Regions from separate parts of the Mesorhizobium sp. M0019 genome, predicted to be linked through region 1. Evidence: riboswitches for the same ligand, from Rfam matches in the RefSeq annotation. Region 1 holds a riboswitch; the other holds the start of a gene.
The links. Region 1 has a riboswitch for thiamine pyrophosphate ahead of thiB (thiamine ABC transporter substrate binding subunit). Riboswitches for the same ligand answer to the same signal wherever they lie in the genome.
Positions count from the first base shown of each region.

Region 2: another riboswitch for thiamine pyrophosphate. It lies ahead of thiC (phosphomethylpyrimidine synthase ThiC); the one in region 1 lies ahead of thiB (thiamine ABC transporter substrate binding subunit).

Region 1 covers NZ_JAMYVK010000001.1:238,602-243,925, reverse strand. The annotation lists gene thiP (thiamine/thiamine pyrophosphate ABC transporter permease) at 1-1,421, opposite strand, end outside; gene thiB (thiamine ABC transporter substrate binding subunit) at 1,667-2,680, opposite strand; TPP riboswitch at 2,724-2,838, opposite strand; gene NKK47_RS01155 (thiamine diphosphokinase) at 2,966-3,610, shown strand; gene NKK47_RS01150 (ABC-F family ATP-binding cassette domain-containing protein) at 3,626-5,324, shown strand, end outside.
Region 2 covers NZ_JAMYVK010000011.1:87,883-93,206, forward strand. The annotation lists gene thiC (phosphomethylpyrimidine synthase ThiC) at 1-1,721, opposite strand, end outside; TPP riboswitch at 1,826-1,942, opposite strand; gene NKK47_RS11025 (Fic family protein) at 2,125-3,669, opposite strand; gene NKK47_RS11030 (YybH family protein) at 4,814-5,269, shown strand.

The DNA of each region.
Region 1 (5,324 bases):
GCGAACGCGAAGCCGGTGGCGAGCGGCCGCCGCAGCGACGGCCAGTCGACCAGCCGCAACCGGTTCCAGCCCAAGATACCAAGCTGTGCGCAGAGCCGTTCGTGGCGTTCGCTCGCCGCGTCATAGGCAGGGCGAATGGCGCGGATGGCGAACGGCATCGCCATCACCGCATTGACCGTAACGACCATGACAGGGGCGATCGCAAAGACATCGCCGACGGTGCGCAAGAGCAGGAACCAGCCGGCGCCGATGACGATGGGCGGCACCACCAGGACGAACCCCGCACCGGTGTCGGCCAGATGTTCGAGCAGTGTCCGCCGGCCCTGCCGCCGGGTGAGCGCCAGCGCCCGGCGCGCCACGACCAGCGACAGCGACAACGCCACAGAGAGCAGCGCCGATAGGAGGGAGAGCACGGCACTGGTCGCCGTCGCTTGCCGCACCGCGCTCTCGCCGGCCAGGCGGCCGAGATCGGCGCCAAGCCCGGCTGCCAACGTGGCCGCCATCGGCCCGGCGACAAACAGCAGTGCGAGCCCGATCGCCAATGCGTTCAGCACGGTCTCGGCCGCACCGGCTGAAAAATACCGGCGCGGCGCCACCGGCAGATTGGCATCCCCGACCATATTGGCGCCGAGCCGCGTCAAGGCCAGCACGACGACGAAGGTCAGGGCAATCTGCAGCAGGGTCAGCGTCACAGCCCGCGCCGGGTCGAAGTCGAAACGCAGCGCCTGGTAGATGGCAACCTCCAGCGTCGTCGCTCTGGGTCCGCCGCCGAGCGTAAGCACGATGGTGAAGGAGGTGATGCACAGCATGAAAACGAGCCCGGCAACGCCCGGCAGGGCCGCACGCAGCGGCGGCCATTCGATCAGCCGGAAGGCCGGCGCAGCCCCCATGCCAAGCTGGCTCGCCAGCCGCCATTGGTCGGCCGGCACGGTCTGCAGCGCTTCCAGGAACAGCCGCGTCGCCAGCGGCAGGTTGAAGAAGACGTGGGCGACGAGAATGCCCGACAGGCCATAGATGCCGGGCCAGCTCTGCCCGCCAATCGCGCCGAGCGTGCCGGCGAAATACCCGGCGCGGCCATAGAGTGCCAAGACACCGAGTGCGGCAACAATGGCCGGCAGCGCCAGCGGCACGGCGAAAAGCTGGAGGATGAAGCCTCGCCCGAAAAAACGCGGATGCCGCGACAGGGCGCGCGCGACGAACAGCGCCGGTGCGACGGAGAGCAGGGTCGACAACAGAGCCTGCCAGAGCGTGAAGCGGGCAACACGCAGGAGATAGGAATCGAAGGCGGAAGCGGCGCCGGACAGGTCGCGCGTAGCTTCGACGAGGAGCCCGGCGAATGCTCCGCCGATAAGCAGCGCGATGGCAGCGAGCGCGACGATGCCGGCGGTGACGCGGGGATCGGCCGGATGACGCGTACGCATGTCGCGCTACCCGAGACAGGCGTTGATCGAAGGAAATACCTGACAATGGCCGAGCCCACCCCTCTCTGGCCTGCCGGCCATCTCCCCCTCAAGGGGGGAGATTGCGCACTCAGCCGCCTTCGCCAATCTCACAAGTGGCAGGACGAGGAGAGGCGACAAAGCTGCCGATCTCCCCCCTTGAGGGGGAGATGGCCGGCAGGCCAGAGGGGGGTGGCTTGGCGTAAACATCCGACGAGGCTTGAGCCCTACTTGCTCATCGCCGCAAGCCACTCATCGACCCAGGCCTTGCGGTTGGCCGCGACGTCTTCCGGGCTGAACAGCAAGGTCTTGGTCGGCTTGACCAGCTTGTCGAACGCCGGGTTGAGCGGCTTGTCGGTTTTGCCGGCCGGGAACATCCAGTTGGTTTCGGGAATGACATCCTGGAATTTCGGTCCGGTCATGAAGGCAATGAACTTTTCTGCCAGCGGGTTCTTCGCACCCTTGGTGGTGATCCCCGCAACCTCGATCTGCAGATATTCGCCCTCCTCGAAGGACGCCGCCTGGTAGCGCTCGGTGTTTTCGGCGACCATGTGGTAGGCCGGCGAGGTGGTGTAGGACAGCACCATCGGCGCCTCGCCCTTGGTGAACAGGCCGTAGGCCTCGCTCCAGCCCGGCGTTACCGTCAGCACCTTCGCCTTGAGTTTGGCCCAGGCTTCCGGCGCCTTGTCGCCATAGACCGACTTGACCCACAGCAGCAGGCCAAGGCCCGGCGTCGAGGTGCGCGGATCCTGGATGACGATCTTCTCTCCGGCATCGCCCTCGACCAATTCCCTGAGGCTCTTCGGCGGGCTCTTCAGTTTTTCGGTATCGTAGACGACGGCGAAATAGCCATAGTCGAACGGCACGAAAATATCGTCGCTCCAGCCGCCCGGCACACTGACGTCCGATATTGCGCCATGCGGCGAAAACAGGCCGGTTGCCTTGGCATCCGCCGTCAAATTGGTATCGAGGCCAAGTACGATATCGGCCTTGGTCGCGGCGCCTTCCAGCTTCACACGGTTGAGCAGCGCCACGCCGTCGGCGACCGAGACGAATTCGACGACGCAACTGCATTCGGCCTCGAAGGCCTTCTTCACCGCCGGTCCCGGACCCCAATCGGCGGTGAAGCTTTCATAGGTATAGACCGTCAGTCTATCCTGTGCCGATGCCTGCCCTGGCAAGGCGAGCGCGGATGCCGCAAGCAGGACAATTGAGACAAGAGAGTGGAAAAAACTGCGCATCGGCGCCTCCTTCGTTCGCGTTGAAAGGAATTGAGGCGTCGGGCTGTCCGAAACGTCTAATCCCTCCGCCGGTACAAACCGGATCAGGTTCAGCGGGTTGGCAGTCTTGCCTCTCAGCCGGTCAGCGAAAATCGCGTCCGGCACCCCGTTAGAGCGTTGCGACACATAGGCCCGGCCGAAGTGCTGCGCAAGCGGAAGTTTGCCGGGCATCCAAAGCCCAGCCTTCCGTTTCGTCTGCCGTTTCATCTTCCGTTTCCGGGGCAGGGCTGGTAAGGGCCACGAGATATGAGCACATTCACCATCCTGCTTGGCGGCGATCTCATCCGCACGCCGCTGCTCGACCGCCAGGTCGAAGGCTCGCGTGTCATCGCTGCCGACGCCGGCATCGGCCATGCCCGTATGCTGGGCCTGAGGCCGGAACTCTGGGTCGGCGATTTCGATTCGGTGCCTGCCGATTTGCCGGAAGATCTGGCCGCCGTGCCACGGCAGGTGTTTCCCGCTGAAAAGGACAAGACCGACGGTGAACTCGCTATCGCCGCCGCACTCGAACGCGGTGCGACCAGCCTTGTGCTCGCAGGCGCCTTCGGCGGCAAACGTACCGACCACATCTTCCTGCATCTGGCGCTAAGCATCCGGCTGGCGGAAGGCGGGACGGAAGTGCTTTTGACCAGCGGCGCACAGGAAGGCATTCCCTTGCTGCCGGGAAAGACTGGCTTCGACTATGCCGACGGCACGCTGTTTTCGGTGCTCGGCTTTTCGGATCTCGCCGGCCTGACAGTCACCGGCGCCAAATGGCCGCTCGACCATGTCGAGGTTGCGTTCGGCTCGTCGCTGACCATTTCCAACGAGGTCAGGGGCCGGTTGGAAATCGCGCTGGCCAGCGGCCGCGCGCTGCTGCTCGCACATCCCTATCCTCTTCCGGAAAGCTGAGCCCAGAAAGCCGACATGGCGCCGCCGCTTCTCAATCTCGACGGGATAAAGCTGACCTTTGGCGGCACGCCGCTGCTCGACGGTGCCGCCCTGACGGCCTCTGCTGGCGACAAGATCGCCCTGGTCGGCCGCAACGGCTCTGGCAAGTCGACGCTCCTCAAGATCGCCGCCGGGCTGATCGAACCGCAGGACGGCGAAGTCTTCCGCCAGCCTTCGGCGACCGTGCGCTACTTGCCGCAAATGCCCGACATGGACGGCTTTGCGACTGTCCGCGCCTATGTCGAGGCGGGGCTCGGGCCGGCCGACGATCCCTACCGCGCCACCTATCTGATGGAGCATCTCGGCCTGACCGGCGAGGAACGGCCGAACGATCTCTCCGGCGGCGAGGCGCGGCGCGCCGCCCTCGCCCGCGTCATGGCGCCGGAGCCCGACATTCTCCTCCTCGATGAGCCGACCAATCATCTTGACCTTTCGGTCATCGAATGGCTGGAGGAGGAGCTTGCCCGCACCTCCTCGGCACTGGTCGTCATCTCGCATGACCGCCGTTTTCTCGAACGCGTGTCGCGCGCCACAATCTGGCTCGACCGCGGCCAGACTCGCCGTCTCGACAAGGGCTTTGCCTATTTCGAGGAATGGCGCGACACGGTGCTGGAGGAGGAAGAGCGCGAGCAGCACAAGCTCGGCCGCCAGATCGTGCGTGAGGAGCACTGGCTGCGCTATGGCGTGACAGCGCGGCGCAAGCGCAACATGCGCCGGCTCGGTGAGTTGCAGACCATGCGCCAGCGCTTTCGCGGCCACCGCGGCGCCGAGGGTGCGGCGACGATGACAGCCAGCGACGCCGCCGAATCCGGCAAACTGGTGATCGAAGCCAAGAACATCGAGAAGAGCTTTGGCGATCTGACCGTGGTCAAGGGATTCTCGACCCGCATCCAGCGCGGCGATCGCGTCGGTCTGGTCGGGCCGAACGGCGCCGGCAAGACGACGCTGTTGAAGATGCTGACCGGCGAATTGAAGCCGGACGCGGGCACGGTGCGGCTCGGCACAAATCTGGAGATCGCCACGCTCGACCAGAAGCGCGAAGCCGTCGACCCGCAGGAGACATTGGCGCAGTATCTGACCGACGGGCGCGGCGAGAACCTCGTCATCAATGGCGAGCAGCGCCACGTCGTCTCTTACATGAAAGACTTCCTGTTCAAGCCGGAACAGGCGCGCACGCCGGTGCGCGAGCTTTCGGGCGGCGAGCGGGCACGGCTGATTCTCGCACGCGTTTTGGCGCGGCCGGCAAACCTGCTTGTGCTCGACGAGCCGACCAACGACCTCGACATGGAGACGCTGGAGCTGCTGCAGGAACTGGTCGCCGGTTTTGCCGGCACGGTGATCCTGGTCAGCCACGATCGCGATTTCCTCGACCGCACCGTGACCAGCATCATCGCGCCGGATAGCGACGGCCGCTGGATCGAATATGCCGGCGGCTATTCCGACATGCTTGGGCAGCGCGGCGGCACCAGGCTGGACGACCGCAGGGCGCGGCCAAAAGCAGAAGCCGGTGAAGCCACGGCGGCAAGCAGGAACGAAGCGGCCGCACCGAAGGGCCCGGCCACGAAACTGTCGTTCAAGCAGAAATTCGCGCTGGAAACCTTACCCAAGAAGATCGAGGCGGTGTCGGCCTCGATCTCGCGGCTGGAGAACAACATCGCCGATCCGGCGTATTACG
Region 2 (5,324 bases), on a different contig from region 1:
GCTTCGGCACGAATGTCGTGGGAAATGCGCATGGAACAGAATTTCGGTCCGCACATCGAGCAGAAATGCGCCAGCTTGTGCGCCTCCTTGGGCAAGGTCTGATCGTGGAAGGACCGCGCTGTTTCGGGATCGAGCGACAGGTTGAACTGGTCCTCCCAGCGGAACTCGAATCTGGCCCGCGACAGCGCGTCGTCGCGGATCTTCGCCGCCGGGTGTCCCTTCGCCAGGTCGGCGGCATGCGCCGCGATCTTGTAGGTGATCACGCCGGTCTTGACGTCGTTGCGATCGGGAAGCCCGAGATGTTCCTTCGGCGTGACGTAGCAGAGCATGGCGGTGCCGAACCAGCCGATCATGGCAGCACCGATGCCGGAGGTGATGTGGTCGTAGCCCGGTGCGATGTCGGTGGTCAGCGGTCCAAGCGTATAGAACGGCGCTTCGCCACAGACGGCGAGCTGCTTGTCCATGTTCTGCTTGATCTTGTGCATCGGCACGTGACCGGGCCCCTCGATCATCACCTGGCAATCCTTCGCCCAGGCGATCTTCGTCAGCTCGCCAAGCGTTTCCAGCTCGGCGAATTGCGCCGCATCGTTGGCATCGGCGATCGAGCCGGGACGAAGGCCGTCGCCGAGCGAGAAGGAGACGTCATAGGCGCGGCAGATGTCGCAGATCTCCGGGAAGTGCTCGTAGAGGAAGCTTTCCCGGTGATGGTGCAGGCACCATTTTGCCATGATCGAGCCGCCGCGCGAGACGATACCCGTGACCCGGTCAACGGTCAGCGGGATGTAATGCAGCCGCACGCCGGCATGGATGGTGAAATAGTCGACGCCCTGTTCGGCCTGTTCGATCAGCGTGTCGCGGTACACCTCCCAGGTCAGGTCCTCGGCGATGCCGCCGACCTTTTCGAGCGCCTGGTAAAGCGGCACCGTGCCGATCGGCACCGGCGAGTTGCGCACGATCCAGTCGCGGATGTTGTGGATGTTGCGGCCGGTCGACAGGTCCATCACCGTATCGGCGCCCCAGCGGATCGCCCAGACCATCTTTTCGACCTCTTCGGCCATCGAGGAGGTGACAGCGGAGTTGCCGATATTGGCATTGATCTTGACCAGGAAATTGCGGCCGATGATCATCGGCTCGCTCTCTGGGTGGTTAATGTTGGCGGGAATGATTGCCCGCCCGCGCGCCACCTCGTCGCGCACGAACTCCGGCGTGACGAAGTCGGGGATCGCCGCGCCGAAAGCCTCGCCGTCGCGCTCAAGCTTGCCGTGCAGGATCTCGCGACCAAGGTTCTCGCGGATGGCGACGAACTCCATTTCTGGCGTGATGATGCCGGCGCGCGCATAGGTAAGCTGAGTCACGGCCTTGCCTGACTTGGCCCTCAGCGGCCGGTTACGGACTGGAAACTCCGTCGTTAGGCGTTCGCCCGTGACAAATCCATTGTCTTCGGGCCGGACATGGCGGCCGTCATAGGCTTCGACATCGCCGCGCAACATGATCCATTCGTGGCGAAGCCGGGCAAGGCCGTTTTCGATGCTGGTTTCGACAGTCGGGTCGGTATAGGGGCCTGACGGATCGTAGACGGTGACGGGCGGCTCGCCGGCTGCCGGATGGACGGAGATTTCGCGCATCGCCACCCTGAGCTGCGGGTGGATGGTACCGGATTTGTGGATTTTGCGTGAGGCAGGCAGCGGTCCCGTCGAGACGGCGGGGGTGAGGGCATTCATCTTGAGGCTCCTTTGCTCGTTGCATTGGAGACCCAGTTCTGTGCCGGAAGGATGAAAAGACGCTTCTAGCGACCTGCCGAAACAGGACCTCGGGCGTAAACTCCCGCAAAGCGCTTGCACCGTCCCTACGCCAGTATGAACTGGATCAGGTTCAACGGGTCACTGCGCCGCGAATGCCAGCAGTATCTCAGCCCCTTGCCGGGACTCCCCTGGTGAATGCGTGAGGTTGGACGGGACGGCTCCGGTTTGTCAAGCGCGTTGTGGCCGCGGCTGATCGGCGGCCGGTCAGACCGTGCGGAAAAAATCGTGCATGTCTCGGCGACAAGTCAAGCGTCGGAGATGAAGGCAGGGACAAGGGAAACGCAAACCGTCGGACTAAAAATCGATCCTGATGATCACACCTTCAATGGGCACCAAAGGTTTGCGCATAGATCGCCTCGATTCTTCCTGCCTCGTCACTGGTCAGCGCGGCGAATTCCTTTTCGCGCGCGCGGTTCGATAGCTGTCCATCATTCTGGTGAAGAAAACGGAAGAGCAGATCGCTCAGCCGCTCGGGCATGTCGATAAAGGCGTCCACCTGCTGCCGGAACTGATCGTAGCGCTGCAGAAATGCGGTTTCCTCGGGAAGGTCCCGTTCGATCGTCCGCTGAACGCAGGCATAGAGGAATTCGGCGTGCGGGGTTGCATCGAAGAACCGGTAGAAATCACCGGTGTCATTCAGCACCCGGACGTTGAATTGCGGCGTCGGTTCCCATTCCACCAACGGCAGAAGGCGCTGCGAATAGCTCTCGAGCACGCCCCTGTACTCGTTGATCTGGTCCAGGATCGCGGCCGAGACTGGAAAGACCACTCCCGGCGGATTGAAGCCGCGCATGGCAAGAACGTGGTGGATTAGGTAGCGGTGAATGCGGCCGTTTCCGTCCTCGAACGGGTGAATGTAGACAAAGCCGAAGGCGAGGATTGCGGCGGCTACGACTGCATCAAGCTTTTGCGCGGGGCCCTGATCGAACGCTGCCATTCCATCGATTAGCCGCGGCAGGTCCTCGGGCCGAGCGCCGATGTGATCGGGCAAGGGCGTGCCGTTGTCTCGGTCATGCTCGCCGACGAAACCTCCTTCTTTTCGGAAGCCAAGTCTTACGAAACGGGCGTCGCCAAGTACAATTCTTTGCAGACGCAGCAGCTCATCGCGATCGATCGGCCAGCGGCCGGCTTCGCCGATGGCGCGGCCCCAGCGCTGGATGCGATCTTGCGGCGGGTGCTCGCCCTCGATCGCATAGCTTGATCGCGAGTCTTTGAGCAAAAGAAAGGCGGCGGTCCGAGCAAGGAGGTCGCGCGGCACGTCCGCTACGATTGCCTCCGCGCGCCGCGGTAGTTCAAGGCCGATGAATTTTTCGAGAATCTTGGTGCGGAACACCAGAGGGCAGAACTCACGCGTGCCGGGGAGATTGTCCCTTACGCGGTAGCGCGAAGCGGTCTTGTCGGGTCCCGGCCACTGCAGCTCGGGATCGACAACCGGAATGTATCGCCCGGCCTCCACGTCCGGCAGATCGATACGCGCGCCCCTCAGCCATTCATATAAAAACCAGATGCGGCGGGCATAACTGCCGGTCGGGCTTTCACGGACCAGCGCCTCGATCGGCGCGGGACCGGTCACTTGGAACAGCCGCTTGAGGACGGCAAGGTCCAGTCCCTCGTACTTGAGCGCAAAGGTCAGGTGGCCTTCGAGGGTAGGATTTGGGGCATGGCGGGGGGTCATGATCCGCCAGCCATCCCGTTCGGTAATGCGATGATGCTCGCCAGTGGCGAACAACCTACGGGGCAAGGGCACGGCGAGCCTGTAGGCTCCGATCAGGGCGCTGTACCCGGCCGGGGTCGCCGTTTCAGGAAGGCGGATTTCCTGAAAAACGGTAACAGGACCTGAAAATTGGTGCTGTTGGATCGCAGGCATGAAAAGCGAATCCTTCCATCGAATTTTGATTTAGTTCGGCCAAAGCCTATGAAAAATGATCCTATCCCATGAAAACTGATGCCACCAGACAAATTTTCCGAAAACCGATTCTAAAACGGGGCTGAAGTCGATCAAGCAAGAACTCCGCCACCGGCTCAAGGAAGCGACTTCAGACAAAAAGGTGAGTCCAGGAACCGCCATTCGCCCGTCTCTTAGTCACGAGGCCGGCACGGATGGCCCGCCTTACGTCGAGCCGGATTGCTCGAGGAGCAGCGCGCCGTTCGGGGCTCACTCATAGAGCGCTCCGGCGCGCGATCCCGATTTGATAGCCGCGATCACGCTCGCGACTGATCTTGGTGACGTGGCGGCGTCGGAGTAGAAAAGTGATGCAGGATCTCGGTGGCGTCGTGTGTGTGTGACCTGAAGTGAGTTCTCTGCGGTATGGGGCGGCACGCAGCGCACGCGTCTTCTCGGCAAACAGATCGACGAAGCGGCACCGAAGGGAAGTTCTTGGCATTCATTCTCGCCATCGCTGCCCCAATTTGCCGGCCGGACTGCCGATCGATCTCGCCCAATACTTTGCGCGCGCAAGGGCCGAAGCTGAACTGGGCGGCACCTGCTCATTCGGGAGCTAACTCATGCTTGGCGCGCTAGCCCGAGAGAGCTGTGCCTGATCGAATGCGTGAAATCGTAGCTCGGGGTGGAGAGGCTGACGCGGTCATCTGTCACCCGCCTTCGGGCTGTAACGGAAAGCGCGACATCGTCTCCAATGCTCGTTCCCCACGTCGAGGGGCCCAGCGGCTTGGCTGCGGGGGGACTGTCAGCTAGTGGCCGCTGGGCCTTGACGACCAGCGAGCGTAAGAGGAGGCCCTGTGCTGGCTGACGAAAACTTGCGAGCAAAGCCACGGAAAAGCATCATTCGAACGAACTCTTTCGTCGAGACGAGGAGGGCAGTGAGGCGGTAGCCGCCGCTTTGAAGCTCTCCGGCAGCTGCTACGCTGGTCGTTCAGAGGGTCGCAGCTGCGCTTGCGCCGTCATATCAGATAAGTCTAATATAATCCGCGCCTGGCCATCGAACGCCGCGGCGCCCTCGGGTCGGCGCTATTCATCGGGTGGGCATGTCGGGCACGCAAGGGAGGACGAAATGAGACTGGTTCAGTCATTTGCATTTGCTGCTGTGCTGCTTCTTTCGTCTGCATTGTCTGCGGCCGCCCACTCGGCTCGTGAGGACATCGAAGCGGCGTTGGTAAAATTCATGGACGCCTTCAACAGCGGAAACGCAGCAGCGGTAGGTCAAATGTATACCGACGATGCCGCCCTGCTGCCACCCGACGGCAAACGCGTCGATGACCGCAAGGGCGTGGAAGAATTCTGGCAGGGCGCAATCAAGGCCGGGATGAAGAATCTCACCCTGAAGGCGCTGGAAGTGGAAGGGAGCGGGAATCTCGCCTACGAAGTTGGCGCATTTACGCTCGGTGTGCCGAGCAAAGGCGGCGCCCTCTCCACCGTCGCGGGCAAGTATCTCGTCGTCTGGAAAAAGGGCGACGACGGGACATGGCGCCTGCATCGGGACATCTGGAACTTAGGTGCGGCCGAATAGGGATAGATATCCAGGCCCTCATCGACCGTCTTGCGAAGGGTAGGGCGGCTGTATT